One region of the Paenibacillus sp. FSL R10-2782 genome, then DNA from elsewhere that is predicted to be linked to it. Evidence: predicted binding sites of a transcription regulator. Region 1 holds the regulator's gene; the other holds the start of a gene.
What was found. The regulator LexA, encoded in region 1, represses DNA repair genes until DNA is damaged. The targets are predictions, from matches to a motif close to CGAACATATGTTCG.
Positions count from the first base shown of each region.

Region 2: a site for LexA is predicted at 2,423-2,436, ahead of NST83_RS15080 (DNA polymerase IV). Genes of this name have one in related genera too.

Region 1 covers NZ_CP151951.1:2,967,415-2,983,079, forward strand. Annotated here, with positions in the region: gene NST83_RS13340 (SAM-dependent methyltransferase) at 1-969, opposite strand, end outside; gene NST83_RS13345 (ATP-binding cassette domain-containing protein) at 977-1,750, opposite strand; gene NST83_RS13350 (thioredoxin family protein) at 1,747-2,061, opposite strand; gene NST83_RS13355 (cyclic-phosphate processing receiver domain-containing protein) at 2,058-2,396, opposite strand; gene NST83_RS13360 (deoxyribonuclease IV) at 2,461-3,318, opposite strand; gene NST83_RS13365 (DNA-formamidopyrimidine glycosylase family protein) at 3,308-4,126, opposite strand; gene NST83_RS13370 (TIGR01457 family HAD-type hydrolase) at 4,200-5,006, opposite strand; gene rnz (ribonuclease Z) at 5,516-6,448, opposite strand; gene metH (methionine synthase) at 6,529-9,969, opposite strand; gene NST83_RS13385 (cupin domain-containing protein) at 10,199-10,741, shown strand; gene NST83_RS13390 (HAD family hydrolase) at 10,865-11,659, opposite strand; gene NST83_RS13395 (hypothetical protein) at 11,854-12,363, opposite strand; gene NST83_RS13400 (DUF896 domain-containing protein) at 12,492-12,698, opposite strand; gene NST83_RS13405 (LysM peptidoglycan-binding domain-containing protein) at 12,804-13,172, opposite strand; gene lexA (transcriptional repressor LexA) at 13,363-13,989, shown strand; gene NST83_RS13415 (hypothetical protein) at 14,418-14,588, shown strand; gene NST83_RS13420 (LytTR family transcriptional regulator DNA-binding domain-containing protein) at 15,262-15,657, opposite strand.
Region 2 covers NZ_CP151951.1:3,319,471-3,335,135, reverse strand. Annotated here, with positions in the region: gene NST83_RS15095 (FAD-dependent monooxygenase) at 1-1,124, opposite strand, end outside; gene NST83_RS15090 (TetR/AcrR family transcriptional regulator) at 1,121-1,717, opposite strand; partial or broken gene polYB (DNA polymerase IV) at 2,112-2,294, opposite strand; gene NST83_RS15080 (DNA polymerase IV) at 2,495-3,763, shown strand; gene NST83_RS15075 (helix-turn-helix domain-containing protein) at 3,888-4,247, shown strand; partial or broken gene NST83_RS15070 (transposase) at 4,202-4,967, shown strand; partial or broken gene NST83_RS15065 (dihydrodipicolinate synthase family protein) at 5,065-5,976, opposite strand; partial or broken gene NST83_RS15060 (transposase) at 6,104-6,226, shown strand; partial or broken gene NST83_RS15055 (YitT family protein) at 6,235-6,470, opposite strand; gene NST83_RS15050 (MarR family winged helix-turn-helix transcriptional regulator) at 6,589-7,041, shown strand; gene NST83_RS15045 (GNAT family N-acetyltransferase) at 7,069-7,587, shown strand; guanidine-I (ykkC/yxkD leader) riboswitch at 7,621-7,719, shown strand; gene NST83_RS15040 (multidrug efflux SMR transporter) at 7,800-8,141, shown strand; gene NST83_RS15035 (multidrug efflux SMR transporter) at 8,145-8,462, shown strand; partial or broken gene NST83_RS15030 (Tn3 family transposase) at 8,729-8,999, opposite strand; gene NST83_RS15025 (winged helix DNA-binding protein) at 9,064-9,744, opposite strand; gene NST83_RS15020 (NAD(P)H-dependent oxidoreductase) at 9,957-10,589, shown strand; gene NST83_RS15015 (DMT family transporter) at 10,651-11,031, shown strand; gene NST83_RS15010 (hypothetical protein) at 11,973-12,161, shown strand; gene NST83_RS15005 (transglycosylase domain-containing protein) at 12,197-14,713, shown strand; gene NST83_RS15000 (Ger(x)C family spore germination protein) at 14,729-15,665, opposite strand, start outside.

The DNA of each region.
Region 1 (15,665 bases):
ATCATGAATAAGCGCCAAAGGCTTTTTATGCATTAGCTTGACCGTTACGATGGCAGTACCGCCACTGCGTAAACTATACAGCAAATCGGTGACGAGCCTTGCCATTTGTTTGGGACTCCAACTCATATCACAGACCAGCAGATCGAATGTATTTTCTTTGAATTTGACCTCACTCGCATTTTTACGCAAAAAAGTCAGATTGGCATACTTCATCAACGAAGGCTCCATCTTTGCCGGATCAACCGCCGTTACCTTGAGTCCACGCTCCAGCAAAAAGGAAGTCCATCCACCTGGCGCTGCCCCGATATCCAGTCCTTGATGAAAAGCACTAAAATCAATGCCAAACGTCGCTTCTGCCTCCAGAAGCTTGAATTTGGCACGAGAGATTTGTCCGTCCTCCTTCTGAAAACGAACTGCGCCTCCGCTCCAGTCAGACAGATTATCCTGAGGTTCCGACACACCTGCATACCATGTATCCTTATCGGCATAAACGGACACAATAACCTCGGCTCCCTGCACCGTAAGCTCCATGGGAAGATCACTTATTTGATCACTCAAAGCCTGCTTGAGCGCACCTGCGCTTTCAGTCCAACTGCTGTCAGCTCCTTTACGCACCTGTAAAGAAACACGCTGATCTATCAGTTCTCGGCGGTTACGAATAAAAGCAACCAAACGCTCCAGCACCTGAGCCAAATCCGTACCTTCCTCCTGAAAATGAACAGGAAATAGATGACGCAAAAACATTGGCGGCTGCCCCGTAATCGTCCCTACTGCCTCGCTTGCATCTGCAGGTAGTGTAGCCAGAAAAATTTCACCTGGTAAAAGTATTGTGCTTTTCACAGAGCCAAACATTCTTCTAAGCTCTTCTTGGGCATAAGGTGCAAACCCATGGTTGGTCGTGCAAACAAATCTTGACGATAACAAAGCGGTTTCACCCTGTTCATCTGTGCTCTTGTATATTTCCTTCAAAATAACGTTACCCTCCAGTGCACACCCGAATCCAGGGACGTTCGCCATCCCAATCCAGCTCAACTGGAACTTCATAAGTGTGCATAATCAATTCTTTCGTTAAAACATCTTTTTTCGGTCCGGCTGCTGCTACCTTGCCATCACGAATTAGCGCTACATGGGTAAAAAGGGGGACAATCTCCTCAATATGATGAGTTACATAGACCACTGACAAATCCCGCTTGCGAAGACGATCAATTTCAACCAGCATTTTTTCCCGTTCAAATAGGTCCAGTCCGGCGCAAGGCTCATCCATAATCAGCAAACGAGGCTCCGCCATCAGTGAACGAGCCAGCATCACCTTTTTGCGTTCTCCCTGAGATAAGGTACCCAGCGGATGATGCATCAGAGCGCCTAAATTCATCCCTTCCAGCAGAGATACGGCTTTTTCCTTTGTCTCTGTCGGAATCTCCTGATAAAAACGCAAAAAAGCATACGCTCCAGTAGCGACCACTTCCCAAACCGGATCTTTTAGAGCCAATTTCTCCAGCAACGTCTGGCTGATATATCCGATCTGCTTGCGTACTTCCCGCACGTCACATTGACCATACGTTTGTCCAAGCACCTCGACCGTTCCACGACTCGGAAACATATACCCGGTCATCATTTCCAGCATTGTTGTTTTACCAGAACCGTTACGCCCCAGAATGGCCCAGTGCTCATTTTTCCGTATTTCAAGATTCACATCGTCCAATATTCGTCTATCTTCCCGCTGCAATGTGATATTCTTCATGGATATCATTCCACCACACTCCTTATCCTGCTCAGCAAGTGTTCCACAGATTCCATTTTGTAGATGATTTCAGGATTTTCGTTCTCACCGTTATATAAAAGCAACGCAGGAACACTGGAAATCCGGTACTCCTGTACCAGTTCGGGAATATAGTTAATATCGCTTTGCAACACGACTCCTTCGGGGAGCAAATGCTCTGCCACTTCCAGCATCCGCCGGGCCGCCGCACAGGTTCCGCACATGGGAGTGTACACAAACAAAGCCAGCTTGCATCCCTCCCATATGGCGCGACGCACCTCCTTTTGTCCCAGCTCCTTCATCGTTCCGACTCTTTTTGGATCTCGCGCATGCGCTCCTCCGGTACCGGCCCGTTATGCACGGTAACTCCTTCCGGCTTGTTGGCATACAGCAGCTCGTACATGGCTCGTCTGCCCTCTGGACTAGAGGAATGCAAATAAATTTCACGCGGATACAACTGCTTTCCTGCAATAGCAGCAGCCACATCTTTCCCCGTTGGCTGACCCGGTCCCAAATCATAATCCAGCGATAGCACCGAAATCGGGTATTCATGAAGCAGTAACAAACACTCCTCTGCATCCCTTGCCAGCTTAAAGCCAGGAGGACAAGGCCGATAATCGTCCATAAACAAATGCATCAACATCTCCTCCTTTTTTCCCATGGATGTAAGCTTCATAAGCCTCAAAGATGAAGATCATCCTTCAGACTGTTTTCTGCCAGCTTTGGATCATTTGAATATCTTCACGATGTGTCCCATCAGATCCCGTTTCGGTTTCCAAAACGACAGGAATGCCTGTTACCGGCTCCTGCTCCAACATCCAATGCATGCCCTCCAGACCAATACATCCCTGCCCGACACGTGCATGTCTGTCTTTTTTAGAGCCATACGGGTATTTAGAATCGTTCAAATGAACTGCACACAGGGCTGGCCAATAACCGAGTCGCTCCCCTTTTTCGATCAACGCCTCATCACTTCCACCGTTCCACAATCCAGCTGCATACGCATGACAGGTATCCAGACAAAAGCCGATGCTGTCAGGATATTGGCACAACTGGCGAATTTGCACCATTTCCTCCAGCGTGGTTCCCATCGGACCGTGATCCCCTGCCTGATTTTCAATCAGTATTTTTGCATTTCCCTGCCAACCTTCCAGCACATCATCAAAACAACCAATGATATTCCGATAGCCGTCCAGCGGGTCAGACGCATGGGTATGCCCAAAATGAACGACAATCCCCTTCGAGCCACAGGCTTCAGCGATATCCAGATCGTTTCGCAATGAAGCAACTGTCAGCTCATAAAGCTCCTGTCCGCGTTCGCGCCCGTGAGCTGGATTAACGGGATATGGCGAGTGGCCAATAGATTGAAGTTCATGTTTTATACAATAAGCTTTGCAAGCAGCCGCATCAGCAGCATTCCATTCCTTCTGCCTAAGACTACGCGGGTTTTTCGGAAAATATTGAAAAGAACGTCCCCCCTGCTCTCGTGCACGCGCAGCGGCTTTGGAAAAACCGCCTCGCGTGCTCACATGAGAGCCGATCAGCAGTTTAGGCATCATGCTGCTGTACCGGGCAATAAAATGCTTTTTTTCCCGCCAGCTCTACCCGCACAATTTTCCCGCCGCTTGGCGATTCTTCTCCTTCACGGTCATACACCCGGCACTGATGGTCAAAACCGCCCGTCAGCGTATCCCCCTCCATCAAAGGAATTTCCATATAACCACCTTCCGCAGTAGCTTCACGAAGTACGGATTGCGTAGCATGGTACAGCTTTTCCACTTTTTCTGGCGACTGCACGATGTTTTGTACTTTGGAACCTGGTGTAAATCCGGCGATATAAGCAATTTCGTCTGAATAACAATTGCCAATACCGGAAAAAACATGCTGATTCACCAGCGTTGTTTTCAAAATACCCCTACGTCCCTTCAGACGTGCCGTGAACTTTTCCAATGTCATACGACGATCCAGCGGATCAGGTCCGAGTTCAGACATCGTCTCTTCTGTTTCTTTTGCCGTCAGCAAGTGCAGGTAACCCAAGCGCAGCCCGATAAAATAAAGCTTTACTCCACTAAAATCCAGTTCAATTTGAACCGTACGGTCAGGGCGCTGCTCCTCCGTTCCCAGATACAGCATTCCTCCCAGCATCAGATGCAGCACAAGCCGCCCGCCCGTGTTCAGATGAAAAATCAAGTGCTTGCCTCGACGCTCCATATATACAACGGTAGTTCCCAGCAATTGCTTCTCAAATGTTTCCACTTCGGTATTAATGGATTTCACACGGTTAACCGTCACTCCGGTAATCGGAATGTCCAAAATTTGTTTTGACAATAGCGTTCTGTAGTTCTCCATCTCAGGAAGTTCCGGCATGTCAACATCTTTCCTTTCGTAGCTGCAAATCACTTTTGATTCATGCAGATTTTTTTAAAATGTATATTTACTATTACTTAAACTCTTCTCGGAGCCAATCCTGCAATTCATCCAGATTGTCAAATATCAGGTCAGGTTTTACTCCAACGGCACGCATATGTCCGTCCATATTAGCGCGGGTCGAAACACCCGATAGTATGAGAGCTGTTTTGCAACCTGCCGCCGCACCTGCCGCAATATCGGTAAGCATATTATCGCCCACAACCAGAGCTTCATCCGCTCTAATGTTCAAGCGATCCAGCGCATAGTTCATTAACACGCTTGAAGGCTTGCCGATGACGACGGGCTTTACCTGTGATGCCGCCTCAATCGCAGCTCCAATCGTTCCTGCCCCCGGCGTGAGTCCATCTTGTGAAGGTAATTGAAGATCAGGGTTTGTCAAAATAAAAGTGGCTCCTTCCCGAATCCATCGCATAGCAGCAACCAGCTTATCATATGTAAATTGGCGATCTATCCCCTGCACCACATAATCGGGATGATCCTCCACAAGCTGCAATCCGGCATCCGTAAGAGCCTGACGCAATCCCGTTTCACCAATACAATATACACTTGCTCCAGGGCTTTGCTGTGCAACATATTGTGCAGCCGCCAGCGCCGAAGTACATACTTCATCGCTAACTGCATCAATTCCCATACCGACCAAATGCATTGCCACCGACTCAGGTGTGCGTGAAGCATTATTCGTAACATAAGCATAAGGTATCTGGTTCGTGCGCAATTGGGATATGAGCAGATCCGCACCCTTGATCATCCGGTCCCCATGGTACAATGTTCCATCCAGATCAATTAGTAACGATTTTATCGTAATTCCCTCCCGCACTTCAAATCAATTCATCATAAACATTTGAATGATAATTCATCCCATGAATAATGTTCACCCTCTTATTTAATCACCTTAATCATTTAGGTCATAAAATAAGAGGGTCTCCCCATTTCATCTTATCTATTTTAAGTCAAAAATACGTATGAAGTCCATGAATTGCTGATAAACCGTTCAAAATAATGCCATTCCTCGCTAAAAGCCGTCGCTTTCCCATGGAATAAGCTTACACCTCCGTCGAAATCCATCGAAGATGCCTTTTTTACAAGGGAAATTTCCTGTAGTTCCTCACCCTGCTTAAAATATAAAAACCTTAAAATTCGATATATAGAAAACGGAATATATCACACCTCCATATGTGGTAGTACAAATTCATTCGACCCCACCCATATGTCGTCCTCAACTCTTGTCACATCCTGCGCTTTCCCGGAAAATAATTTCGCAGGAAAAACAAAGGCACCGGAGCAAGCCCCGGCACCCATACACGTTTTATCCTCTATTACTACCGTTTATGAACCGATATCAGGCACGGCTAACAGCACATGCTGCTCCGCCAGCAATGAATTGGGGAATATACTCCGCGCTTCCTCCAGCAACGGCTGGAGCTGCTCCTGATCTTTATATCTGGAACTAAAGTGCGTCATAATCAACTGACTCGCACCTGCCGCTTTTGCTGCTTCCGCTGCCTGGAGTGCTGTACTATGATGATATTCATACGCCGTTTCCGCCAGCTCATGCAGAAAAGTAGCTTCATGAACGACAACCGTTGCATCTTGAGCCAACACTACGGTATTCGGGCAAGGTCGCGTGTCACCAAGAATGGTGATGATACGTCCTTTTTTCGGCGTACCCATTACATCCTGCGGATGAAGAATGACCCCACCCTCCACCTCGACGCTTTCTCCACGCTTCAGCTTACCATACACCGGGCCTGGCTTGATTCCGTATTGCTCCAGCAGCTCCTGATTGAGCTTGCCGGGCTTATCCATCTCTACAATACGATATCCGTAGCTGTCAATTCGATGATCCAGCAAAGCCGACTCCACACGAAACTGCCCATCATCAAACAACAGCCCTCCCGTATGCTCCACAATGTGTAGTGGGTAGTTGATATGGGATTGGCTTATTCCCAGAGATAATTCGACGTACTGCTTGAGTCCGAGCGGCCCGTATACCATCAGCGGTGTCGTCCCCCCCTGATACGCCCTGCTCGACAGCAGACCCGGCAGACCAAAGAGATGGTCTCCATGCAAATGGGTAATGAATATTTTTTCAAGCCTGCTTAGCTTAAGCGGCGAACGCAGTACCTCCTGCTGAGTTCCTTCGCCGCAATCGAACAACCACATGCTTCTTCGTTCTTCCAGCAAACGGAGTGCGATGGACGTCACGTTTCGCTGGATGGTAGGCACACCTGCATTCGTGCCGAGAAAATAAAATTCCATGACTTTTTAACCTTCTTCCTGCTGACCAGCAAAACCTCCGAAGCTCCGGAGGGTCTTTGCTATCCCATCTGATAAAGGTGTTATACCTTTTCGACGTTAAAATACTGCGCTTGAGGGTGGCTGAACACCATAGCTGATACTGAAGCCTCCGGTTCCATCATAAACCCTTCTGTGAGTTCAACGCCAATATCCTCAGGTTTCAACAGCTGGAACAATGGTCCCTGATCCTCCAGATCAGGACATGCCGGATAGCCAAAAGATACCCGTATGCCCTGATATCTAGCCCCATGCCGCTGTTTCATCGTCATGTCTGCCGAGTCCGGGAAACCCCAGCTGTCCCTTATAATATGATGAAGTCGCTCAGCGAGTCCTTCTGCCACTTCCAGCGCTACCGACTGAAGTGCATGAGAGCGTAAGTAATCCCCTTTTTCTTTCCATTGCGTGGAAAGCTGCTGAATACCATGACCCGCCGTAACGACCATAAAACCTACATAATCCATAACTCCAGATTCCACCGATTTCAAGAAGTCAGCCAGGCATAAATAAGGCTCTACTTGTTGACGCGGAAACGTAAATGTATGCAGTACCTTGCTCACATCTGATGGATCATAAACCAAAATCTGATCTCCCTGTGACTGCGCCGGGAAGAAACGGTATACAGCATGTGCCTGAATAATTCCATCCGTAACGGCTTCAAACATGATACTATCTACGGTTTCCTTTAACTGAGTCGCTTTCGGATTCCCCGAAGCCAGCAATTGCTCTACATTTCCTTTTAATCCAAGATGGTGCCCCATCAGCATCTGCATATTCACATAAGGCAAAATATAATTGAGCGGATAGTTACGCAGTACATGGCGATCCGTATCCGGCGGAATATATACGGGCAAATCCTGAGCAATGTTAGAGCGAACAGCCCGGGTAAGTTTAGGCAACGGCTTGGCTTCCACGACCGTTGCGGCTTCCGCTTCCCGTTCAGCCTCCATTTCCTCTGCCATTTTCTTGCGGGACTCAGGATTCATCAGCTTGTTAGCTATGTCCAAACCATCCATTGCATCCTTCGCATAGACAACCATTCCGTCATACTCGGGACGGATACGGTTTTTTGTAAACTTACGCGTCAAAGCAGCTCCGCCAACCATAATCGGGATATCAATATTCGCATTTTTCAAATCCTGTGCAGTCAACACCATCTGTTGAGCCGATTTAACAAGTAAACCGGATAAGCCAATCGCGTCGGCCTTTTCTTCACGGTAAGCCTCAATAATGCGTTCTGGTGGTACTTTTATACCCAGATTTACAATATGGTAACCATTGTTGGATAGAATAATCTCTACCAGGTTTTTACCAATGTCATGCACATCACCTTTGACCGTAGCCAGCAAAATCTTTCCTTTTACCGAGGATTCATTTTTCTCCATAAACGGTTCCAAGTAGGCTACCGACGCCTTCATGACTTCAGCGCTTTGCAGCACCTCTGCAACGATCAATTCGTTATTGTTAAACAAACGGCCTACTTCTTCCATTCCCTTCATCAGCGGCCCATTAATAATTTCCAGCGAAGAATACTTGGCGAGCGCTTGCTCCAGATCTGGAATCAGCCCCTCCTTACTGCCCTCTACTACATAGGAAGCCAGCCGCTCTTCGAGCGAAAGGTTGGACACCTTCTCCTTCTTCTCCACTTTCTTATTACGGAAAGCAGCCACAAAAGCAGCTAATGTATCGTCGTTCGTTTTATAAATCAGGTCTTCGGCGAGCTTTCGTTCATGCTCGGGTATCGAAGCATAACGTTCGAGCTTCTCCGTATTTACAATCGCATAGTCCAAGCCTGCTTTGGTACACTCGTACAAATAGACGGAATTGAGAACCTCACGCCCCGCCTCCGGCAATCCGAAGGACACGTTACTAATACCCAGAATGGTGTGAACTCCTGGAAGCGCCTCTTTAATAATCCGAATCCCCTCAATCGTTTCCTTGGCCGAACCGATGTATTGCTCATCACCTGTGCCCACGGGAAATACGAGTGTATCAAAAATAAGATCCTCCGGAGCCAGACCGTAACGGTTCACCAGCAGATCATAAGAACGTTTGGCCACCTCAAGCTTATCCTCACGTGAAATAGCCTGTCCGCGCTCATCAATGGTTCCAACAACAACAGCCGCGCCGTATTTATGAATAAGTGGTGCCATTTTCTCGAATTTCTCTTCGCCATCCTCCAAATTAATGGAGTTAATGATCGCCTTACCTTGCGAATATTGCAAGGCGGTATCAATGACCTTGATATCCGTCGTATCAATTACGAGAGGAACCTTTACCTTATTCACTACCAGCTTCAAAAAGGCTTCCATATCCGTCATTTCATCACGGTCCGGGTCCTGTACACAAATATCTATGACATGCGCTCCGCTCTTTACCTGAGCACGGGCAATTTCGGAGGCCTCTTCGTATTTGCCTTCCACGATCAAACGCTTGAATTTGCGGGAGCCAAGAACATTCGTTCGCTCACCAACCATATAGGGACGATTTTCCTGTTCAATATATACAGGCTCAATACCCGATACAGCCGGTGGGTGATGGCCTTCCAGCGGACGCGGCTCAAACTGAGCCATACTTTCACTCATAACCCGGATATGCTCAGGCGTGGTACCGCAACAGCCTCCTGCGATATTAAGCCAGCCTTTTTCGGCGAAAGCAGCCATTTTACGTGCCAAAGAATCAGGAGATTCATGATATTGACCGTTTTCATCGGGCAGACCTGCATTCGGATAACAGCTAATTGCTGCTGAGGACATATCGGAGAGAGAGCGAATGTGATCCCGCATAAATTCCGGCCCTGTAGCACAGTTTAGCCCGATCGACACCGGATGCAAGTGTTCCAGCGATATGCAGAAGGATTCAATATTTTGACCTGCTAAAGTCGTTCCCATTGGTTCAATCGTTCCCGAAATCATTAACGGAAGCTCAATACCTGTCTGTTCAAAAGCCTGCCGAATTCCAATACTTCCGGCTTTGACGTTAAGTGTATCCTGTGAAGTCTCCAAAAGCAGGGCATCCACGCCACCTTCAATCAGCGCCAAGGCCTGCTCTTCATAGCTCTCAATTAGCTCCGCAAACGTAACACCACCTGTCACGGATAATGTTTTCGTCGTCGGTCCCATGGCTCCTACAACAAAACGAGGCTTGTCCGCAGTATAGTACTTATCTGCTGCATTACGCGCCAATTTAGCTGCAACCAGGTTAATTTCACGGGCACGCTCCGGTATATCGTAATCCGCCAAAACAACGGATGTTGCTCCAAAAGTATTCGTTTCAATCAGGTCTGATCCGGCCTCCAAGTATGCTTCATGTATCCCTTGAATGACATCTGGTCTAGTCAAGACCAGCATCTCGTTGCAGCCCTCTAGCTCTTCCCCGCCAAAATCGTCGGGGGAAAGGTCCTCTTGCTGGATCATGGTGCCCATGGCCCCGTCAAGAATGAGTATTCTTCGTTGTAATGCATCCTGTAAGCTAACTTTATCCAAAATCTCTTCCCCCCCGCAAAACGTTAAATCCTAGTTTAGCAGAAACCGTATCATTTAGATAGATTGAAGTAAAACATACGTTTTATACGGCTTCTTTTGTGCAAAAGAAACTTTCGATATTCATTGTTACAGTTTTCAACATAAAATATTTCAAACCTATATTGTACAACGATTCAAGACATGATATCCTGTATATAACATTAAACCAAGTGGAAAAGAGGGATAATAGATGGCTGAAATCTTTATACGCAATACGAATGTACGAATTAGCGATGAAGACAAGGTACGTGAATTTTTGGAAAGTCAAGAGGTATTGTACGAGCATTGGGATGCCTCCAAGCTGTCCGGGGAGCTGCAAGAAAACTTCACCCTGACAGATGAACAAAAATTGGCTGTTCTAAGCACTTTTGAAGCCGAAATCAAGGATTTAGTCGCCCGCCGTGGGTATAAAATATGGGACGTTATCACCTTGTCCGAAGCAACGCCGAATTTGGACGAGCTGCTTGCCAAGTTTGAGCAAATTCATACCCATACAGAAGATGAAATCCGTGCTATTGTAGCAGGCAAAGGTATTTTCATCATTAAAGGTCCTGAAGAAATCGGTTATTTTAATGTTGAGCTCTCACCGGGTGACGTTATTTCCGTACCAGAAAATATTCCTCACTTCTTTACCTTAATGGAGAATCAGAAGATCGTCGCAGTACGTTTGTTCATCGAAGAAAATGGCTGGATTGCCGAACCGTTTGAAGATCCATCGTTTATTAAGGCATAATACCTGCTATTAAAGAATAATAAGAATTCACCCTAATGTGGATAAAGCAACTCCCTCTGCTCTGAGATACCTGAGCGGAGGGAGTTTTTTTGCCTTATTACTATAATAAGAAACGGAGAGCACTTACTTAAACGATTGAATAATTCCATTCAATTCGGACAGATGCTTAATTTCGAACTTTGGCTTGATTTCTGTAGTATTGGTTTTGGCGTTTCGGTTCACCCACACGGAGTGCACACCTGCTGCCAGAGCTCCTTGAATATCAGTCGTCAGCTTATCCCCAACCATTAAAGCATGTTCAGGCTCAATACCAAGAAGCCCCAAAGCATGCTGAAAAATAGACGGATCAGGCTTGCCTTTACCAAACGAACCTGAAATAACAACGTGATCAAAAAATGGAGCTAACTGCGGAACCCCATCCAGCTTTTCCTGCTGTAGATCAGGGGAGCCGTTTGTCAACAAAAGAAGCTTATACTGCCCTTTCAATTGCTCCAGAATCTCAAACGTTTCTTCATAAACATGGGGACGGGAGCGTCTTTCCAAAGCAAATTGGGTTGCCAGCTTCTGCGCCAACTCCTCATTATCTATCCCCAGCTGTTGGAGACCTCTACGCCAAGATTCCTTTCGATAAGCAGGTGCCAACTGTTCCAATTGCCGGAACTCAGGCTGCTCTCCTGCCGTAAAATTCGCCCACAATCCCTCAAACGGATTAATACCAATCAATTGAGTAAAACTGAAGGTTTCATAAGACTCATACAAAGAACGCGCTTCCTTGCGGACTGCTTCTTCCAAAGCTTCTGAATCAACGCCTGCTTCCTGGGAGCCTGTCTGGCAGGCCGCGTCAAATGCCTCTTCTACGCTGCGCTCATCCCACAGAAGTGTATCATCAAGATCGAACATTACGGCCTGAATCGCCATCTGAATCATCCACTCTCTTTCCACTTTATTATGTATGCTGGTTCCGCCTTATTGCGTCTACAAGCATTCCAATCGTTATGTGCCCATATTAGTCAAGAGGCCGCAATGTGTTATATGAAATAACATCATGCGACCTTATTTACAGAGGTTACAGGCCCACCGACAATTTAAACGATTCGTACCAACAGAAGTCGTTATTTTTTGTCTACTTGAACCTGATTAGATAGCGCAAACTTCTCAAGCCGCTCTGCAATGGCATCCGTATCATAACGGCCCAGTGATTTTGTAAAAATAAAGTTGCCACCCTTACCTTTTCTTTCAACTGTTACGTAACCCTTTTCAATCTTGATGGCTTTCATATCCTCTGCCGTCATTGGACGCTCTCTGCCACCCTTCAACATGTACAACGTGCTCTTTCCAACCTTCAAATAAGGACGGCGGATGAAAAAGATAACAGCCAGCATCAAATACAAGCCGAATACAAGCCAGTCCATGCCGCGCATACCAGTCTTAGTCAAAAAATAACTCATGAGCATGTACAGAACTGCAAGTCCAGCCAACATGATTGGCACGGTAATATTACGTCCACGGAAAATATCCATTGCAGAACCGGTGCCACTAATGGTTTGGATGCCTTGCTTTTTGCGCGACTTATTCAAATGCGCTGTGTTTTTGCGAACTTTTCTTTCAAATGACCGGGCCATCTCTCAATTCCCTTCCCAAATATATTGCCTAAAAACAATTGCCACCAATCCTAATCTATATAAATACCAAAAATAGATACCTAAAAAAACGAAAAGCAAATTACGCAGGCTAAGCCGCTTTAGCGACATTAATGTGTCAGCCCACCATTTCCCTTCGACGCATCTTCGTCCACAATTTCAATCGTATCAAGTTGCTGCCGAAAATTACGGCGAATGTTATCCAAATAAATTTCCCGAAGATTGGCGCGCTCTGTTGTTTCCTCTTCCGTCAATCCTTCGGCTTTTGCTTTGCGAGCCAATTCATTGATGCGCTGTACCAAGCTGTCTATATCCAAATTCTGTCCCCTCCATATAAGCAAAGATATAATACACTTTGACATGTAGAAAAGAGCTTGTCAAGGTTCTCGCATCACGTTCCCTAATAGCTCTAATGGTACTGCTCAGAAGTGTGGAAGCTTTAAAACCTGGCCTGCCTGCACTCCCCGTTCTTCCAGTCCGTTAATCCGAACAATTCCTTCTATATATACCCGTGTATCCATTCGTTTCGGTTTATGATTGGAAGCAATCCGCCACAATGTGTCCCCAGGCTGCACAATAAGTTTGGTTACCTCTACATTCGGAACCGATGGAGCCGCGAATACCGTCAGTACACCTGTACCCGCAATCCAGGAGATGATAACCAGAATAAGAAGTTTGGAGAGAATACTGTTAGTAATGGTCCGTACAAGCTGTGCCTTTCTCTCATTCCGGACATTTTGCATCTTTTCTAAATTCAATGGAAAAATACTTTGATATGTGCTATATTTCATCATTGGCTGCGTCCTCCAAACGTTTGTTCCTATGTTTTTTCACAATATAACACGAACATTTGTTTTATTCAATAGAAAAGAGAACAAAAGTTCGCGATTATTTTTAGGGATTATTTAGAACTTATGTTTGTACGAACGGAGGTTCTATGCTATAATTTTCCCAAACGTTACTAAATGGGGTTGATACGGTATGTCTAAGATTTCAAGCCGCCAGCAGGCCATTCTTGAATTTATCCGCAATGAAGTGCGTCTAAAGGGTTATCCCCCTTCTGTGCGCGAAATAGGTGAGGCTGTCGGATTGGCTTCCAGTTCTACGGTTCACGGTCATTTGGATCGTTTGGAGAAAAAGGGACTGATTCGTCGTGATCCAACGAAACCACGGGCCATCGAGTTACTCGGTCAAGATGAATCGGATAACAGCAACTTGATTAATTACTCAATTAGTCGTGTGCCGGTCGTCGGCAAAGTTACAGCTGGTTTGCCTATTACAGCAACAGAAAATATTGAAGATTACTTTCCTCTTCCCCAACATTTTGTTGGTGAGGATAAAATATTCATGTTATCTGTTGTAGGAGAAAGCATGATTGAAGCTGGTATTGCTAACGGAGACTATGTCATTGTACGTCAACAGCAGACAGCCGATAACGGCGACATTGTCGTGGCCATGACGGACGAGGACGAGGCTACTGTTAAAACTTTTTACAAGGAAAAAGATCATATCCGACTTCAACCGGAAAATCCGGCCTTTGAACCGCTTCGTCTGACGCACGTCAGTATTTTGGGCAAGGTTGTAGGACTCTTCCGGGACTTCCACTAATTTTTCATTTTTCAGCCCCGTTATTCTTCCCTCTACAACAAAACCGGCTGCCCATGGCAAGCCGGTTTTGTGTTGATTTTATATATACAAAACGTTCCTCAAAGCTATTCTTTTTCCTTTTGATAGCCTTAGATTTTAAATCTTTGGAAAAGCAACTTGAAGCCGTATGTACTTTCCGAAAGAAATAACTACACAGAGTACCATCAGGAATATAAAGTGCTTTCTGTAACTTTATCCTACAACGTAAGTGGAAAAGGATACGGCAGGAAAGCATGAGTTTTTCCGTTCCTTACCTCCATACTTTATTTGTTTCTGAATATTAGGATCATAGGTGATAGCTTTTTTTTGCTTTTAATAGATTTATGCTGATACATTGCTAGCGCTAATGACATATGAATAAAGTAGACCTTAGAAAAGGAGATAAGCTGATGATCAAAAATAGAGTCAAGACGTATAAGCATCGTATTGGCAAGAACAAATTTCTGGTCGTAAAAGTCTTTCAGGCCGCAGCCGCAGAAACAAGAAGCGGTAACGCACTAGCCACAAACGCATTAAACATCAAAATTTCCAAACGCAGCCGTAAGCGTAAACACTTTTAAGATTCATCCGTACCTTCATTTCTTGTGAAGGGAGGTGAATATCATGTGTAAAAGACATTTCAAACGTAGCGTGAGAAGAAGAGGCTTATTGATCCTTTCAAATCAGAGAGCCGTTGCACGTGCTAGAGGTAACGCACTGGCTGTTAATCTGTTTAGCGTAAATGATAGACAACGCAGACGTTAATGATGTTTTAAGCGAAAAGCGGGAAGGATTTCTTCCCGTTTTTTTGCCACATTATCGTGTATAACGGAAATTACACCTATAATAGAATCAATTTCATAATACCCACAGTAGCTTTAATAAAAAGTACATATAGATCAAAATGGTTTGATTTGTCTATATGTAGTATACATTTCGTTGGCTTAATCATTTATGAAATGGATTCAATAAAAATTGATTTTTATGGTTATTCTCCCCTATGAACTATTGTGTCTTTATCTTGACTGTATGATCATTATCCTAAATACTTTTAACGAAATGCTTTTCCTAGTGGAGATGCCTACTTCCCTACCTTTTGAAACAGAAAAGCTAGACCCGAACGGAATTTGTGCAAAGATCTTGCTAACCACAGCGCATTATTTCTCACTTCCGCAAAAACGAGCGAATGAGTGCTGAATGTCTCTTATGTTTTAACAGTATAAGGCGAGTATTTTTGACAAAAAAAAAGAGCCGCTATCTAGTAGCAACTCCAGTGAAGATTATGTTCGAATTAATGAAACCCATTTCCTCTATAACCTCTCCAAATCGGTGATAAGAGATTGGACACCTCTTCGACGTTTTTGTTATCTCACATTCAAAGTAAGCGTCTTTGAAAATGCCATTAACAATTTTCACCTTCTCCACATTCAGAGTATTGCTTCTGTCCACATTCAAGAAACGGAACCCATTATTATTTAGGAAGCTTTCCCAATGCTTTAAGGTGCCGATCATGTAATATGTTTTTTCGAATGTGTGAACTAGAATCTGATCCCTCTTATGTCCTTTAGATATGAAAAGAACCTTGTCCACGGGTATGTTTTCACCCTTGTTAATACCTCCAGGAACAGCTGATACGGTTAGGTTTAGCATTTCACATA
Region 2 (15,665 bases), 350 kb from region 1:
GCCAGTAGGGTAATTGCGATCGGTCTAATTTTGCGCAGCACTGGAGAGTCCACCATGACATTCTCAATCTTTTTCTGAAACGCGTGGATCTTTCTGATTTCCGGCTCGCGAATCTTTTGTACCAGGTTCAGCATTCCGGCTGAGAAATCATTCTCGTTGATTGCTTTTACAATTACATCCGCGGCAATAACGGCAGTTGCGCAGGAAAGCGACACTCCTACCGCTCCTATCGGGGTAGCGCAATGGGCGGCATCCCCAATGAGAAGGCACCCGTCCTTCGCCCATTGTTTGACCATAAAAAGCTTCGATTGCAGCGGAGTAAATGGTTTGAAATCCGTTAACGAGCTGGCGAAATCCTTGAAATAAGGATGGGTATTGATGATCGTTTGTTTGAAGGCTTCAATCCCTTGCTGCTTGATAGCATCCCATTCTTCCCTCTTAAAAGCGATCCCCACCTGTAGCCGATTACCATATTTAGAGCCCATGATGCAGGTCGGACCGTTCGAGATCTGAAACCGCAGCATACGCTCCCAGTGCTCCGGGTGTTCAATCGTAAACCAGATCAAGTCCATGCTATACTGCTCATACTCTATTGCATAATCCATTAATCGGCGCAGTGTCGAGAATCGACCGTCTGCTCCGATGGTAATTTTAGCACGAATGTCGAACTCCTCATCAACGCATTTGACTGTAACGCCTTTGACCACGCCCTCTTCCATAATCATTTTCATTACGGAGGCATGAAAAGATAACTCGAATGAAGGGTATTCGGCTGCTTTCTCATACAAGGCTTGCAGCAGGACTGGCTGTGGCATGGAAATGGCATAAGGGATGCCGGAGTAAACATTTTGAAAATTGATGGATCCGATTTGATGATCGTGGACAAAGAACGCTCCTTGTTTCAGTTTCTCATGTGGAAATTTTTCCAAATATTCTTTGAGGCCGAGCTGATCCAGCATTTGCAGAAAACGAGGTTGCAAAATCTCTCCGCGGTATTCGCGATCGAAGTTCTTCTGTTTCTCCAGCACGTGAACCCGAATATTCATCTTCGCCAGAAGCAGAGCTAGGAGCATGCCCGCTGGGCCACCGCCCGCTATGCAAACGTCCGTTTCCAAAGTTTTCATCCCCCATCGTTCCTTTCCCTGATCATATTTCCTTCGAGAATCAGCGTCAGTATATTTTGAAACACAGTTTCATAGGTGTGTGCGGAATTTGATAAAAATTCAGGATTCGCCAATGACTCGATCGCCGCAAGGATGACGCTCACCACAAAAGTCTGATCCAAATCTTTGCGAAACAAACCGTCGTACACTCCTTGTTGAAAGAGCTCGCTTAGCTTTTTCAAAATGATATTTTTGCGTAATTCCATTAGTTGTTCATAGATTTCGGGCACCGATCGTTGGATGTCTTGCATAGCTTCTTGTTTCACCGTACTGAGCCGTTTCCCAACTGCAAGCATAAACCGCTCAATCTTTTGCCTGAATTCAAGCTCGGCATCAGAAGCAATTCGTTCTATATCCCGCAGCTGTTCTTGGGCGAAATGGGAAACCACCTCTTCAAGCAGCACCTCCTTCTTTGGAAAATATTTGTACAATGTCGCTTTACTCATGCCAAGCTCGTTCGCCATTTGATCCGTCGAGATTTTGGAGAAACCGATCGTGAAAAACTTCTTTGTAGCGTAATCAACAATTTTTTGTTTTGTCTTGGATTCTTGCATATTAGCAACTCCTCATCACGAAAACCATAAGTACTATATCAGTTCAATTAGTACTACGTTGATTATTCTACAACCATTTTCCATAAATTACAAGGGTCATTTTTCGTTTGCCTTAATAGTAAAGAGTACCGTTCGCATTATTATCAAATGCATTAGCGCACTCATCATCATGGTAGACAACACCGTCTTCATCCCAACCTTGTTTGTGAAAGGCAACATAACCGTCCGGCCAAGCAGGTTGCTCTCGTGAATCGCGCAGGTTTTGACATGATACTGTTTCTTGTTGTCGATGAATGTTCCGATTTCCGCATCAAGCGATTTAGAGACACCTTCATCTAGTACCGCATAAGGCAAAGAGACTCGATTTCCTTTGTAGCGGCACCACGCAAATCTGCCCGTTAGCAGTTCGCCATAAAACCTCTGCCTGAATATCTGACTGCTTGCCGAAATGAGACCGGAATTTGTCCTGAAGCCGGGGCAAGGGAGTACGTGCGACGTCTCCAATGGTGTGCAATCCAAGCCTCTCCAAATGCCGTTCTATGCGCGAGCCAATACCGAACATACTGCGAACCGGCTGAGACTAGATAGACAATACATTTTTATAAAAGGCAGGATTAGCACATGATATTCGTAACAAAAATTGTGGAGATATCTCTTTAATTGCTGTCTCTACAATTTTTTAATTCCATTATTTACTTTGTATACGGAACAGATGTTTGGTATATAATCGACTTGGGAATGTATGTTCTTATTCATTTGCATTTTTGGAGGTGCAACATGATTAAAAAAGATAAGAGAACAATTTTTTTAGCAGATTGTCAAAGTTTTTACGCTAGCGTGGAAAAAGCTTCTCACCCAGAGTATGAAAATAAACCACTTGTAGTGGCTGGCGATCCTTCACGTAGATCGGGAATCATTTTAGCGGCGTGCCCCATTGCAAAAAGTTTCGGTGTAACAACAGCAGAGCGTCTGGGAGAAGCTCTGAAAAAGTGTCCTGAACTTGTTATCGTACGACCGCGGATGAAATACTATATTGATGTTTCTTTAACAATCACGAATATATATAAGGAGTACACCGATCTTGTAGAGGTGTTTAGTATAGATGAACAATTCTTGGATATTTCTGGTAGTATAAGAACCTTCGGTGATCCATTAGTTATTGCAAAAGATATTCAACAAAATGTTCTTTTACAAACTGGAGTTTGGGTTCGAATAGGAAGCAGTTCTAATAAGATACTTGCAAAAATTGCAACTGACATTTGGGCCAAGAAAAATAAAAACGGGATTTTCACACTACCCATAGCAGAAGTTGAACATTTATTGTGGCCACAACCAGTCAGCAAAATGTTTGGAGTGGGATCGCGGATGACAGCACATTTTGCACGGCTTGGCATAACAACTATCGGAGATATCGGCAGAATGACCTTGCCGGAGCTTAAGACGAAACTCCGTAGTCATTTTGGAAAACAGTCGGACATCCAGGCAGAAGTTATGTGGAGGAGCGCTAACGGTCTGGATGATAGCCCTGTTGTTCCATCTACGCTCGGTTCCCCGCAAAAGTCGGTAGGCCATGCAATGACCCTGCCCAAGGATTATTCGAAAAGGAATGAGATTGAAACGATCTTGCTTGAACTCACCGAAGAAGTTTGCCGAGACAGCCGTCGTAAAGGGTATATGGGCTCTGTTGTGACCGTCAGTTGTATATGCAGTCCATATGAAGCTCCTACCGGATTTTCCAGGCAAATGAAGCTTACCGACCCGACTAACAATACGAATAAAGTGTACGACTCAGCAAAAAAAATATTTTATAATTTTTGGAATGGTATGCCGATACGACGCCTAGGTGTCACTTTAAGTGAACTGGTTGACGATCAAACATATCAACTCTCCTTCTTTGAAGATCAGGAGCGTACACGTTCCCTGGAAAAAGCAACAGATAGCATTAAAGAACGCTATGGTAGTGCAGCTATTGTAAGAGCTTCCTCTTTGACCAACGCGGGTCAGGCGCTGGAAAGGTCCCTAAAAATTGGTGGGCATTATAAATAAACAGTTCGCAGATAAGGAAAACAGAACTAATCATCTATATAAGTTGAACCCAATTTTTTAGCAAACTATGGCAAGGAAATGAGAACCAGCTTGTCGAAAACGACACGGACAAGCAGGGGGCACCATGGAGGAAAAACAAACGGCACTGTATGAAGTAACACAAGTGATGAAACAAGCAAAAGAACGCCGCATGTATGAACGCTATCAAGCGTTGTATTTGCATCTCAAGGGAAAATCCGTTAAAGAGATTGCCGAAATCCTGAACCGCAGCAAGGAAACGGTGAATAGCTACATTCGGGCGTATGAAATCGGCGGATTAGCGGGTCTGCAAATGAAGGTTTTCTCCGGAGTGCCCACTCGATTAACCAAAGAACAGCAGGAACAGTTGAAGCAAACCATTGTCGATTCCGTTCCGCGAGTCTGTAAAATATATTGTGTAAGCTCTCTCCAAACAGTCGCAATGGAAAGAGTCGTAAAACGGTAGTCAGTGAGTACGGCGAACAGGACATTGCCATTCCTCGGGACCGACTGGGTGAGTTTGAGCCTCTGGTCGTTAAGAAGCATCCATCGAATGTAACGGGCATCGAAGAGCAAATCATCGCCCTGTATGCCAAAGGGATCAGCACTAGGGAAATCCAGGATCATCTGGGACAGATGTATGGCATTGAAGTCTCCCCTACGCTCATTTCCAATGTCACGATTCTCTCAGGTGATTGCAGCCTGTTATCCCCAAGCCGAAATTCAGAAGTGTATTATTCACCAAATCCGCAGCTCCACCCGTTACGTGTCATACAAGGACATTAAGAAAGTAACAGCCGACTTAAAACCCATTTACAAGGCAGCTACCGAGGAAAGTGCCTTACTTGAACTCGAACGTTTCGAGGAAGTTTGGGGAGCCCAATATCCCCTGATTATCCGTTCTTGGCGGACCCATTGGGACGAACTTGCTACCTTTTTCAAGTACCCACCTGAGATCCGCAAGCTCATCTACACCACCAATATGATCGAGAGTTACCACCGTCAGCTTCGTAAAGTGACGAAGGGAAAGAGCATTTTCCCTACCGATGAAGCCCTACTTAAAATGCTTTATCTGGCCACCGTCGATGTCACTCGAAAATGGACAGGCCGTGTCCAAAACTGGGGGCAAATGCTACTCCAGCTTTCGGTCTTTTTCCCCGATCGGGTCGGTCAACACTTGCGTTAGATTCGTGTTTTCCTCCTCGGGGGAGTCTATGCTTAAAAGAGTTTACACAAAATTATTGACAGACCCCGTGCTTAGTAGTCTCCCCTTCGAAAAGGTATTAGCCGAATGGGGAACAGGATGTTTCTGTAGTCTGAATATCCTTTAGTATGAATTCCAAGTGTTCTCTAGCTGATTGATTCAATGGTTGTAAGGGTAAAGGAAGACTGGGACTTGAGTTCAAGCCACTTATTTCTGCTGCTGCTGAAATAACACGAAGGCTACCATATTGATGAAATAACGTCCAAATTGGTTCAAGTAGCGCCGAGAGTTGTCTTGCTTCGCCAGCAAAACCGGCCTGGGCCAAAAGGGTCATTTTTTGGTACGCCTTTGGAAACAAACCACCAAGTACTGAGTACCATACTTCACAGCCTGCATTCAAGCCAGTGACTGCAGATGAATCTCCACTTACTCCTATAGCTACATGGGGAGGAATGGCCGTTCGCAGTTTCCTAATGCGTGTCTTGGCTGCTTCAGGATCTGAAGGTACTCCAGGAATCTTGATAGAACGAACGTTAGGTAGCTCAGCAATTCGACCGTGCAACTCATCACTGAAATGAAAATGTGAGGTGCTCGGATTATTATATACACAAAGTGGAATGGAGAGTGAACTCGTCACGTTCATAGAGTAAAAATACTTCTTCATTCGTTAGTGTTTGATAGGAGACAGGGGCTAGCAGCACTGCACTTGCTCCTGCTCTTTGTGCATCTTCCGCTAATCGAAGTACTTCAAAAGTACGAATCGCACTTATACTTGTCATCACGGGAATTCCCTTAGCTGAATAGACAGCAAGTTGAAGAACACGTAAACGTTCTTCTCGATTAAGATATGCATAATTACCAGTTGAACCCAATGCACCAATTGAGTCTACTCCAGCTGCAACTAATCGTTGAACAGTGTCATAAAAGCTTTTTCGTCAATACCTGCCTCGTTAACTCGGGTGAGTGGAAAAGCAGATAATCCACAGAACATAATGCTACACTCCTTTATTAATTGACCTTCAAAATACAAACACATTATAAAAATGAATTAGACACAACTGTATCGAAATCAATGTTATGATATTACATATTTTAACATATAAGGTTAGTTAAACAAGAAGAGCGTGTTTGGACAAATCAAAAACAATCGGGGATTCCGAAGATTCCTGCTTCGCGGCTTGCAAAAAGTAAGCCTGGAGGTCGGGTGGCTTTGCCTTGCCCACAATCTGCTAAAAAAAGCCATATATTTAATACTAATACCCGTTATAAATGCTGTTAACAACCCTAAAAATTCTGGTCTTTGTCTTTTTAATTACAACATATCAATATTAAAGCTATTATTATTTCCCAACTTTCCACAGTAAGCCCCACATTTATGGATATTCCTACCAAAAGTGCATCAAAAGCTGAAGTCCCAAGGTCTGATTGTATAGTGAAAGAAATTCCAAGGGATAATATAAAAATTCCTAATACAAAAAAACATATTTCACTTTACTCAACTCTTTATCATAATTTTATGTTGCAAATGCAATAAAGATAGGATAAATTTAATATATACCATTTTTATTGCGTTTGCAACAAAATAGGTGCAAAGGAGTTAATTATGAAGGAAGTACTTCGTGAAATTGGAATGATAGCAAGGGCATTAGATTCAATAAGTAATATAGAATTTAAAGAGTATGACCTTACAAAAGGGCAGTATTTGTACATTGTTCGAATATGTGAAAACCCCGGAATCATTCAAGAAAAGTTAGCTGAGATGATAAAAGTAGATCGAACAACAGCATCTCGTGCTATAAAAAAACTTGTAATTAATGGTTTTATTGAAAAGAAGGAAGATAACCATAACAAAAAAATTAAAAAACTCTTTCCAACAGAGAAAGGAAACAATGTCTATCCATTTATAAAAAGAGAAAATGATCATTCCAATAACGTTGCATTAGAGGGATTTTCGGAAAGAGAAGTAGAAACCATTTTCAATCTTCTTCAAAGAGTAAGAATAAATATAGGGACTGACTGGGAATTTGTGAAAAAGGGGAACAAGAGAAATTATTGATCTATATGAAGGAGCGATACCTAAAAAATGACTGTAAAAATAATAAAGTGCAGCCGTGAAGATTTACCAATACTCCAAGAAATAAGTATTGAAACATTCAACGATACATTTAAAGATCAAAATTCACCTAAAAATATGAAAACCTATCTGCAAAGAGCATTTAACTCTAAACAGTTGGAGGAGGAATTGTCCAATGTCTCTTCAGAAATCTTTTTCATCTATTTCAATGAAGAACTTGCTGGATATTTAAAGGTAAATATGAATGAGGCCCAATCCGAAAAAATGGGTGATGAGTCACTCGAAATTGAGAGGATTTATATAAAAAACAAACTTCAAAAAAATGGGGTTGGTAGATATCTGCTAAATAAAGCTATGGAAATTGCAATGGAACAAAATAAAAACAAAATCTGGCTCGGTGTATGGGAAAAAAATGAAAATGCTATTGCTTTTTATAAGAAGATGGGGTTTATTCAAACGGGTGCCCACTCTTTTTATATGGGGGATGAAGAGCAAATTGATTTCATAATGACCAAAACAATGATATAGGTAATATATATAATATTAACTATAATTGAATGCAAAAATGTTTTCTAGGGTTCCGCGATGTAATATCGGCTGGTCCGAGAGAAAACTTACAGTCGTCGTACTGTGTCACGGAGGGATAAAAGCCTGGGAGAAATATGATCTCAGGCTTTTTTCAATTGCTGCTTTAAATCCATACTACATTTGCAGCGTTACCAAAAAAGAGGAAGCAAAGGATGAACAAGACATGGTTATCTGTTGTAATTGCGGCATTATTTGGAGTTGGATGGGTTATCGGCCTGAAACATGCCAGTGGATGGTTAGAGTGGGGAGGGACTTTAGTCGCCATTTTTGTCAGTTTTATACTCATGATTATGGCTTCCCGTACGCTTCCAGTAGGAACAGTATATGCAGTGTTTGTCGGTTTGGGAACGGCCGGTACTGTATTGGCAGAAATTTTGTTGTTTGGTGCTGAAGTACAGGGATCTAAATTGATGCTAATCGGGCTACTTCTGTTCGGAGTTGTAGGACTCAAAATGCAGAGCAAAGAGAAGAAACAAGGAAAAGAGGTGCACTGACATATGAACTGGATATTTCTAATTTTGGCAGGCGTATTTGAGATGATTGGAGTTCTCATGATTAATAAGCTCCATAAAGACCGGAATTTCCTGTTCATTTTCTACTTGCTTGGAGGCTTTGGATTGAGCTTTTTCTTTCTTAACCTGGCCATGGAAGCACTACCAATGGGAACAGCCTATGCCGTCTGGACCGGTATTGGAGCTTCGGGCGGGGCGATATTGGGTATGATAATCTTTTATGGTGAACCACGTAATACTGCGAGAATTTTGTTCATTGCGATGGTACTCGGTTCAGCAGTTGGTCTAAAGCTGGTAAGCTGAATAATGATGGTATTAGATAAATTCGTTATTTTAGAATAGCGGCAAACTATCTGAATGTTTATGAACTATAACGACATGGTTTGCTGTATGGTTGCTAGAAGCCACTTTAGATCCTTCTGGAATAGGATACTTTATTTTCCTAGTCTATAACTTAATCTTTTAATCTAAAGCTTTTTTCAGAAGGCATTAAACAAAGCATATTGAATACTGTGTATCACTTTATTCGTTAAATATCTTGTTCCTACAGGATTTCGCAAACCTGTTAGTAAAGAACGACGATGATGAAAGTTCACAAGTGTTGCTTGTGCTCTATTCATTGCATCATCGTACATTCTTCACTGAGCTGGCTATTTGAATGATATGAGATACCGGGCATTGCATCAGCCATTTTTGTTAATCCGATATTGGTCCCCCCATAGCCATGAGCGATGCCAGAACAATCGGTTTTTCTTCAGCTTTAGGTTGACGATTGGTTGAAGCCTCGTCAAACCCATTCCAACTTGCTACTTCCAATTAGGAGACCTAAGAATTTTTAATGCCTTCATGCATTTTTATAAGAGTTTCTCCATAAATCCTAAATTTGTTTGAGACAAGGTACTAGTCAATCCTCAAGAAAGACAATACGTATCAATTCCTTTACTTTGCTCAACTTTTTCGAATCAAATTTCTGTAACATACCTAAGATTTCATTTTGTTGTTGTAAGTCTCTAGGTGAGCTAATCTCACTAGTAGATAACTTGTAATCTTCTTGTTCATCCTCTGCTTCAACAGAAACCATTTCTGATCCAACCCATGAAGTTCCCAATACTTCTCTCATTAATTCTGAAAGAAAGCGTATCTGGTTGAGGTTATAACGACTTAGAAAAATCCTGAAATTTTCATCCATATGTTCGTGAAGTTGCTTGTGCAATTTGAAAGCTTGCTCACCAGATGGAGTTAAACGAAATAATACTTCTTTTTTATTGGAAGATAATGATTCAGCATGTATGATTCCTAGTTTTACCAGCCGCTGAGTTATTTTTGATACGCTACCTCTGGGAATACCAAAATGCCTAGAAATTGTAATGCCATTGACTGGCTCTAATTCACCTATAGCATCCAAGACATGGAGCATCTGAACAGTTGCTTCCTTTAAAAATTGGATGACGATCGACTCAGTAGCATTTTTAATCATCCATCTTTTTTCTTCATCTTCGCCTTCTGACTGAAATCGCTTCTGTATAGCAGCAATGTGACCTATTATATCTTTTATTAAAAGCGTTTGTTCAAAATTCTCATTCATTTTTACAATCTCACTCTCTTACTTTTAAGATTTTATATTAGAGAATAAAGAAATATTCCTGTTTCAGATTTATGTTTCTAGTATACCAAGTAATTATAAAAAAATAAAATACAAGGAAACATTATTGACAACAAGGAAACAAAAATATATTATTATATCCATAAAAACAATTTTGTTTCACAGACAACAAAATTCAAGAAAGGAAATTTTATATGAACATTCTTATTATATTTGATCATCCTTATGGAAGTGGTGCTTCAGAAAATATTCCTCATAATAGAAGTTATTCAGCAGCCTTGTTGGCAGCTACCATAAGAGGTTTGCATTCAAGTGGTCACCGAGTCGATTTGATTGATTTGCATAAAGACGGCTTTAATCCTGTTATGTCTGCTTCTGACCTCGCGTCTTGGCGAAAAAAGGAAGTAATTGATCCTCTAATTGCAGATTACCAACAGCGACTACTCGAAGCAGATCACCTTATTTTTATCTTTCCTATCTGGTGGGAAGGAATGCCAGCAATGATGAAGGGTTTCTTAGATAAGGTATTAGCAAAAGGAATTGTGTACAGCGAGCCTAAACCAGGGCGTTTATTTAAGTGTCTGCTTCCTCGTTTGAAGGGTGTCTCTTTACTAACAATTATGGCAACTCCAACATATATTTATCGATGGCTATTTGGAAATCCAATCACCAAAATGATGTTTCGTGGAACTTTTCGAAAAATGAGTATAAACTCTCTTAAATGGTATAATTACTCAGGTATGGAGAAGCGAACTCTTGAACAGCGCCAATTGTATTTAAAGAAAACAGAAAAACTTTTCGCAGAACGTTGGCCTACCACTTATTGACTATTTACAAAACGGCTTGCAAGCATCCCGGAGTTCCCTCGACTCGACCTAAAGAGAACCTTTGAAAGAAAAGCTGTCACTTAAAAAGGCGGTTTGTATCGGAACTGCTTTGCTTGGCTTGTCGGTTGCCATGCTGTTCCCATTTGTGCTATTCACAGATGGCTTCAGTTTCTTGTCGATCACCGGCAACACGATAATATTGATGCTTGTGCTGGGTATCGTTCATGGCGGTGTTGGATTTTATCTGTTCTTTGCCGGAATGAAAGGCCTAAAAGGTCAAAGCATCGCTGTATTGAGTTATATCGACCCCCTAACTTCACTATTGATTTCAGCTCTTGTCTTAGCTGAGAGGATGACTTTGCAGCAATTGCTCGGTGCTGTCTTGCTATTGGGCTCCATATGGATAGGTGAAGCTGGCAGAGAGAGAAGGCGGGGGGGATAGCTCATAATGCCTGTATCTGAACGTCTGTCAAGATAATTGGATGTTCCAAGAAGTTGCAGTGAGGCAAGAAATAGAGCTAAAGAAATTCGCCTGCTTTTGAAGTATTCAAAATGACTATAATTACCTTTGAAACATACAATGAAGCTGACCTCATTTCTTTTTGAAATGATAAGTGTAACTCAACATAGTGACAAGGCTGCTGACGAGAATCGGCTAACCTGTTAAACTACCGGGACACGTTAGTTTAATGACAGAATGAGCAGTTTACAGCGCGGCGGCTGATCATTGTTTATTGTAAATAAATTGCTTAACGTACGTTTTCACGTTCTGCTGTCGATAACCCTAGATGCACCATTGATAATCAGGCAGACGATTACACCTTAGCGTGGTGAAAATTGGCTATTTTTGTGGTTAGAATTCCATGAGTTGTTAATCCGAATTTTGCTGGCGGTACCCCTTAAATGGAAAGGTAAACAGGATAATCTTATAAAAATGTTTTTCCGGGCATCTTCAACCGGAGTATTACTTGAGTAAGGTTTGGCCACCACATTAGAAGAGGCAGAAGACTTGGTCAAAGAAAACCCTTCAATCCATCAAGCAAGAAATGCGTGGATGTATTGAAGGGTTTTTCCCTTCCAAATAAATGAATCGATATAGTAAAGGGACTATTTCCATTGGGAGATAGTCTTTCTCTAGCTTCTTTGACAACAAGGAAGAAAGTTTATTGCTTTCATCACTATAGAGGAATTATTTAAACACTCCAATCCCTAATAATATTGAATATAGAACCAATAGTTCGGATACACCTTATTAGTGGATACCACCAATATTTTTCGCAAATCATACAACCTTATAAATTACCTGAATACAGAACAAGTGTTTGGTGTTATAATAATTAAGAATTTACGTTCGTACGTAATCGGCTTTTTGGAGGGTACAGCATGACTAAAACAACTGAACGGACAATTCTTTTGGCGGATTGTCAGAGCTTTTATGCGAGTGTAGAGAAAGCTTCCTATGGCAAAAAGTTTCGGAGTGTCTACAGCAGAACGGCTCGGTTTTTCTGGAACGTTATAGTTTACGGAAAACCTAACATGGCGTATCATATTATCTTGAACGAAAGCATGTAGTAATGAATGCATATTGAGGGGAGAAAACCATTTTTATGAACCCAAAACGTCGACCATCATCTCAAAAACGCAGCAGGTGGCGTATTTTTGGCAGAGTTTTGCTGATTAATATCAAGTGGTTCTCGCTAGCGGGCGTACTTGGGGTCCTATTTGCCGGAGGTCTTATATCCGGTTATGTGGCAGCGCTGGTTCATGATGAGCCTGTGCGATCACGCCAGTTGATATATGAAAAGGTAAACGAGAACGCTCTGACCAGCTTTGTATTTTTTAATGACCAGGTAACCCCGGTTGGACGAATGCGCATGGAGGAGGATCGGCAGCTCGTGGATTTGAAGGATGTTCCCCAATCCATTGTAGATGCCCTTATTTCAACAGAAGACAGCCAATTTTATGAGCATCAGGGTGTTGATCTAAAAGGGACGGCTCGCGCCGTCAAACAGAAGCTTCTGAACGAGAATCGCCAAACAGGCGGCAGCACACTGACACAGCAGGTAGCCCGGCGAGTTTTCCTCAGTCTGGATAAGACGGACAGCCGCAAGGTAAAGGAAATGCTGCTCGCACTGCGTATGGAGCGTTTTATGAGTAAGGATAAAATATTAACGGCATACTTGAACAAAATGCCGTTTGGCAATGGCTCCGCAGGCTACAATTTGTATGGGATCAAGTCGGCTTCGTTAGGGATTTTTAATGTAAGTGATCTACATAAGCTTCATATTGCTCAAGCGGCTTATTTGGCCGGTCTTCCACAATTGCCATCTGTTTATTCAGCTTTTGACGGTAAAGGGAAGTTTGATGAAGAAGGCTTCAACAAAGCTATCGAGCGCCAGCATGTCGTGCTGGGAAGAATGTTGGCAACAGGTAAAATCACACTAATGGAATATAACGAGGGACTTCAATTTGATATTAAAGCTACTCTTGCACCACATCGCGAGAAAAGCTACAACACATTCCCTTATTTGATGCTGGAGACGGAACGGGAGGCCACTCGGTTGTTGGCGCTCCAGGAAAATCCGGATCTTACAACAGCTGAGATTTCCAAACCTGAGCATGCTGAACTCCTTCAAAATACACGGGAAGAGCTGCAACGGTCCGGTTATCGGATTTATACAACGATAAATAAGAAAGTTTATAACGATATGAGACAGATTGCAGCCAATCCGCAAAACTTTTCTCCATACAGTAAGCAGAAGGGACTGGAACAGATTGCTGCCATCATGATTGATCATAAAACGGGGTCTATACTCGGTATGATCGAGGGCAGGGACTTTAATACTGAGCAAATGAACTATGCAACCCAGATGACGCGTCAGCCCGGTTCTGCCATGAAGCCTATTGCAGCTTATTTGCCTGCTTTGGAAAAAGGCTACACTCAGCCTGCTGGTCTTATTGATGATTCTCAAATTGTATTGAAAGACGGACGTAAAGGCTATCATATCCCTAAAAATTATAACAGACGGTACGAAGGACTGATGACAGCCCGCGAAGCACTCAATCGGTCGATCAACATTCCTGCGCTGAGATTGTTTTTATATGAAGTTAAAATTCCAAATGCCTGGAATTTTGTGCGATCCCTTGGGATTACAACGATTCAGCCGCAGGATGAACATGCTCAGACAGGAGTTCTGGGTGGACTGAGTAAGGGGGTATCTGTCAAGGAACTGACAGCGGCATATGGTACGATTCCCAATATGGGCGTATACAACGAACCCCATTTGATCAGTAAAATTACGGATGCCGACGGCAAGATCGTATATGAATTCAAACCGCAGGCGAAGCGTGTATATTCCCGTCAAACCGCGTTTTTGATGACAGATATGCTCAAAACGGTTATATCGGACCCGAGGGGTACAGGCAAACGTATGCAAAATGCTTTTAAAAGCTATGGTACCATTGATATTGCTGGCAAGACCGGTACGACACAAAACTTTGGCGATGTATGGTTCATGGGCTATACCCCGGATGTTACACTTGGCGTCTGGGCAGGTTACCGTCAACAGGTTAACACGCTATCTCAAGAAGGGCACTCCAGAGCACAATCGGTGTGGGCGCTTATCATGAACGAGGCGATCAAGGATAAGCCCCAGCTCTTCAAAAATAAGCATTTTACACAGCCGGAAGGTGTTGTAAAAGTTACGGTCTCCAGCCTTACAGGTAAGCTGCCGGGAAGCTATTCCAGGCAATCTGGTCAACTCGTGACAGACTGGTTTAACCAAAAATACGTGCCAACGGAAGTCGGGAGGGAGCAACGAACACGTTCATCCATACCTGCCGTACCGTCCAAATCGGATACAAAGGATAAAGCAGCTCCGGAGAAACAAGAACCTGTAACGGATCAGAGGGGAATTATACCAGAAGAAACAGTACCTTCTGATTTTGGCACAGAATTTGATACGAATGGCGAGAGTCATGATTTGCCACCAGCAGATAGTTCGCAGCCATCTGTTGAAAATAAGCAGGAGCCTCCTTCTGAACCAGAAACCCAGAATGAAGTTCCAGAAAATAAACCTAGCGAGGCTATTCATACCGAAACACCCGACCAGCCGAAAAACTAAACCAAAGGGAGCGGCCTAATTCAATATGCCGTTCCCGACTATATTGACGGTGACCTGTGGGTGAAAACGAACATTAGGGTACTCTTTATTCCATTCCAGGTTTTTCCACAAGGTCGGGTGATGGGCAATCAATTGTCTGCCGATGCCAAAGGCATCACAACCGCTTTTTTGAAGCGTACGGATAATTTCCTCCGCATCCTGGGTCATGATTTCCGAAAGCTGACGGTTCAGGCGCATGACATTATCCTTATCCTGAAGATGATCCCGCGAGTATTCAACAACATCGACAGGGAGCTTCAGGTTGAGGTACACATCAATTTGACCATCGCGTCCAACTTTCACTATAAGCTGGCGTTTGATGTTCCGAATATGAGCCTGATAGGTAATAAAGTTTTGCAAATCACTGGCAGGTCCCGAGTGAACCCTTTTTACAAAGCGCGCTGTGTCCTTCCATTTCCCGGTCATCAGGACATAAAGCACCCCTTGCTCGTCGTTAAGGGTTCCTGTAAATCTTTGTCCGTGAAACAAGGCAATCCCTCGTGCTACGATGTCTTCTCCATCTTTGGAGAGATAGGGGAGAACAAAGTCCTGCCCTGGATCAAGCATAGGGGGAAGCAGTGTTTCTAGCGTCACTTCGGGAAATACGCACATTTCCTCCAGGCTTCGGATTTTTTTCGTTATAAATTCGCCGATTAAAAGGCTGCCTACACTTTTTTTGTTCATTAATTCTCCAGCTGATCCTTCTACTATAGCTACCTTTACATGTGAGGTTGGATGATCCGGCTCCCGATACAGGACATCCAGATATGGATACAAATCTTTTTGGGCCAAGCTTGTGCCATACAAAGTAACCCCATATTTAAAGTAACGGATATCTCCTGTTACCTTGGCTCGGATTTTGTCTGTACTTTGCCGGACGGAATTTCCCGTGCCTGAATGAATTTCATTGGCG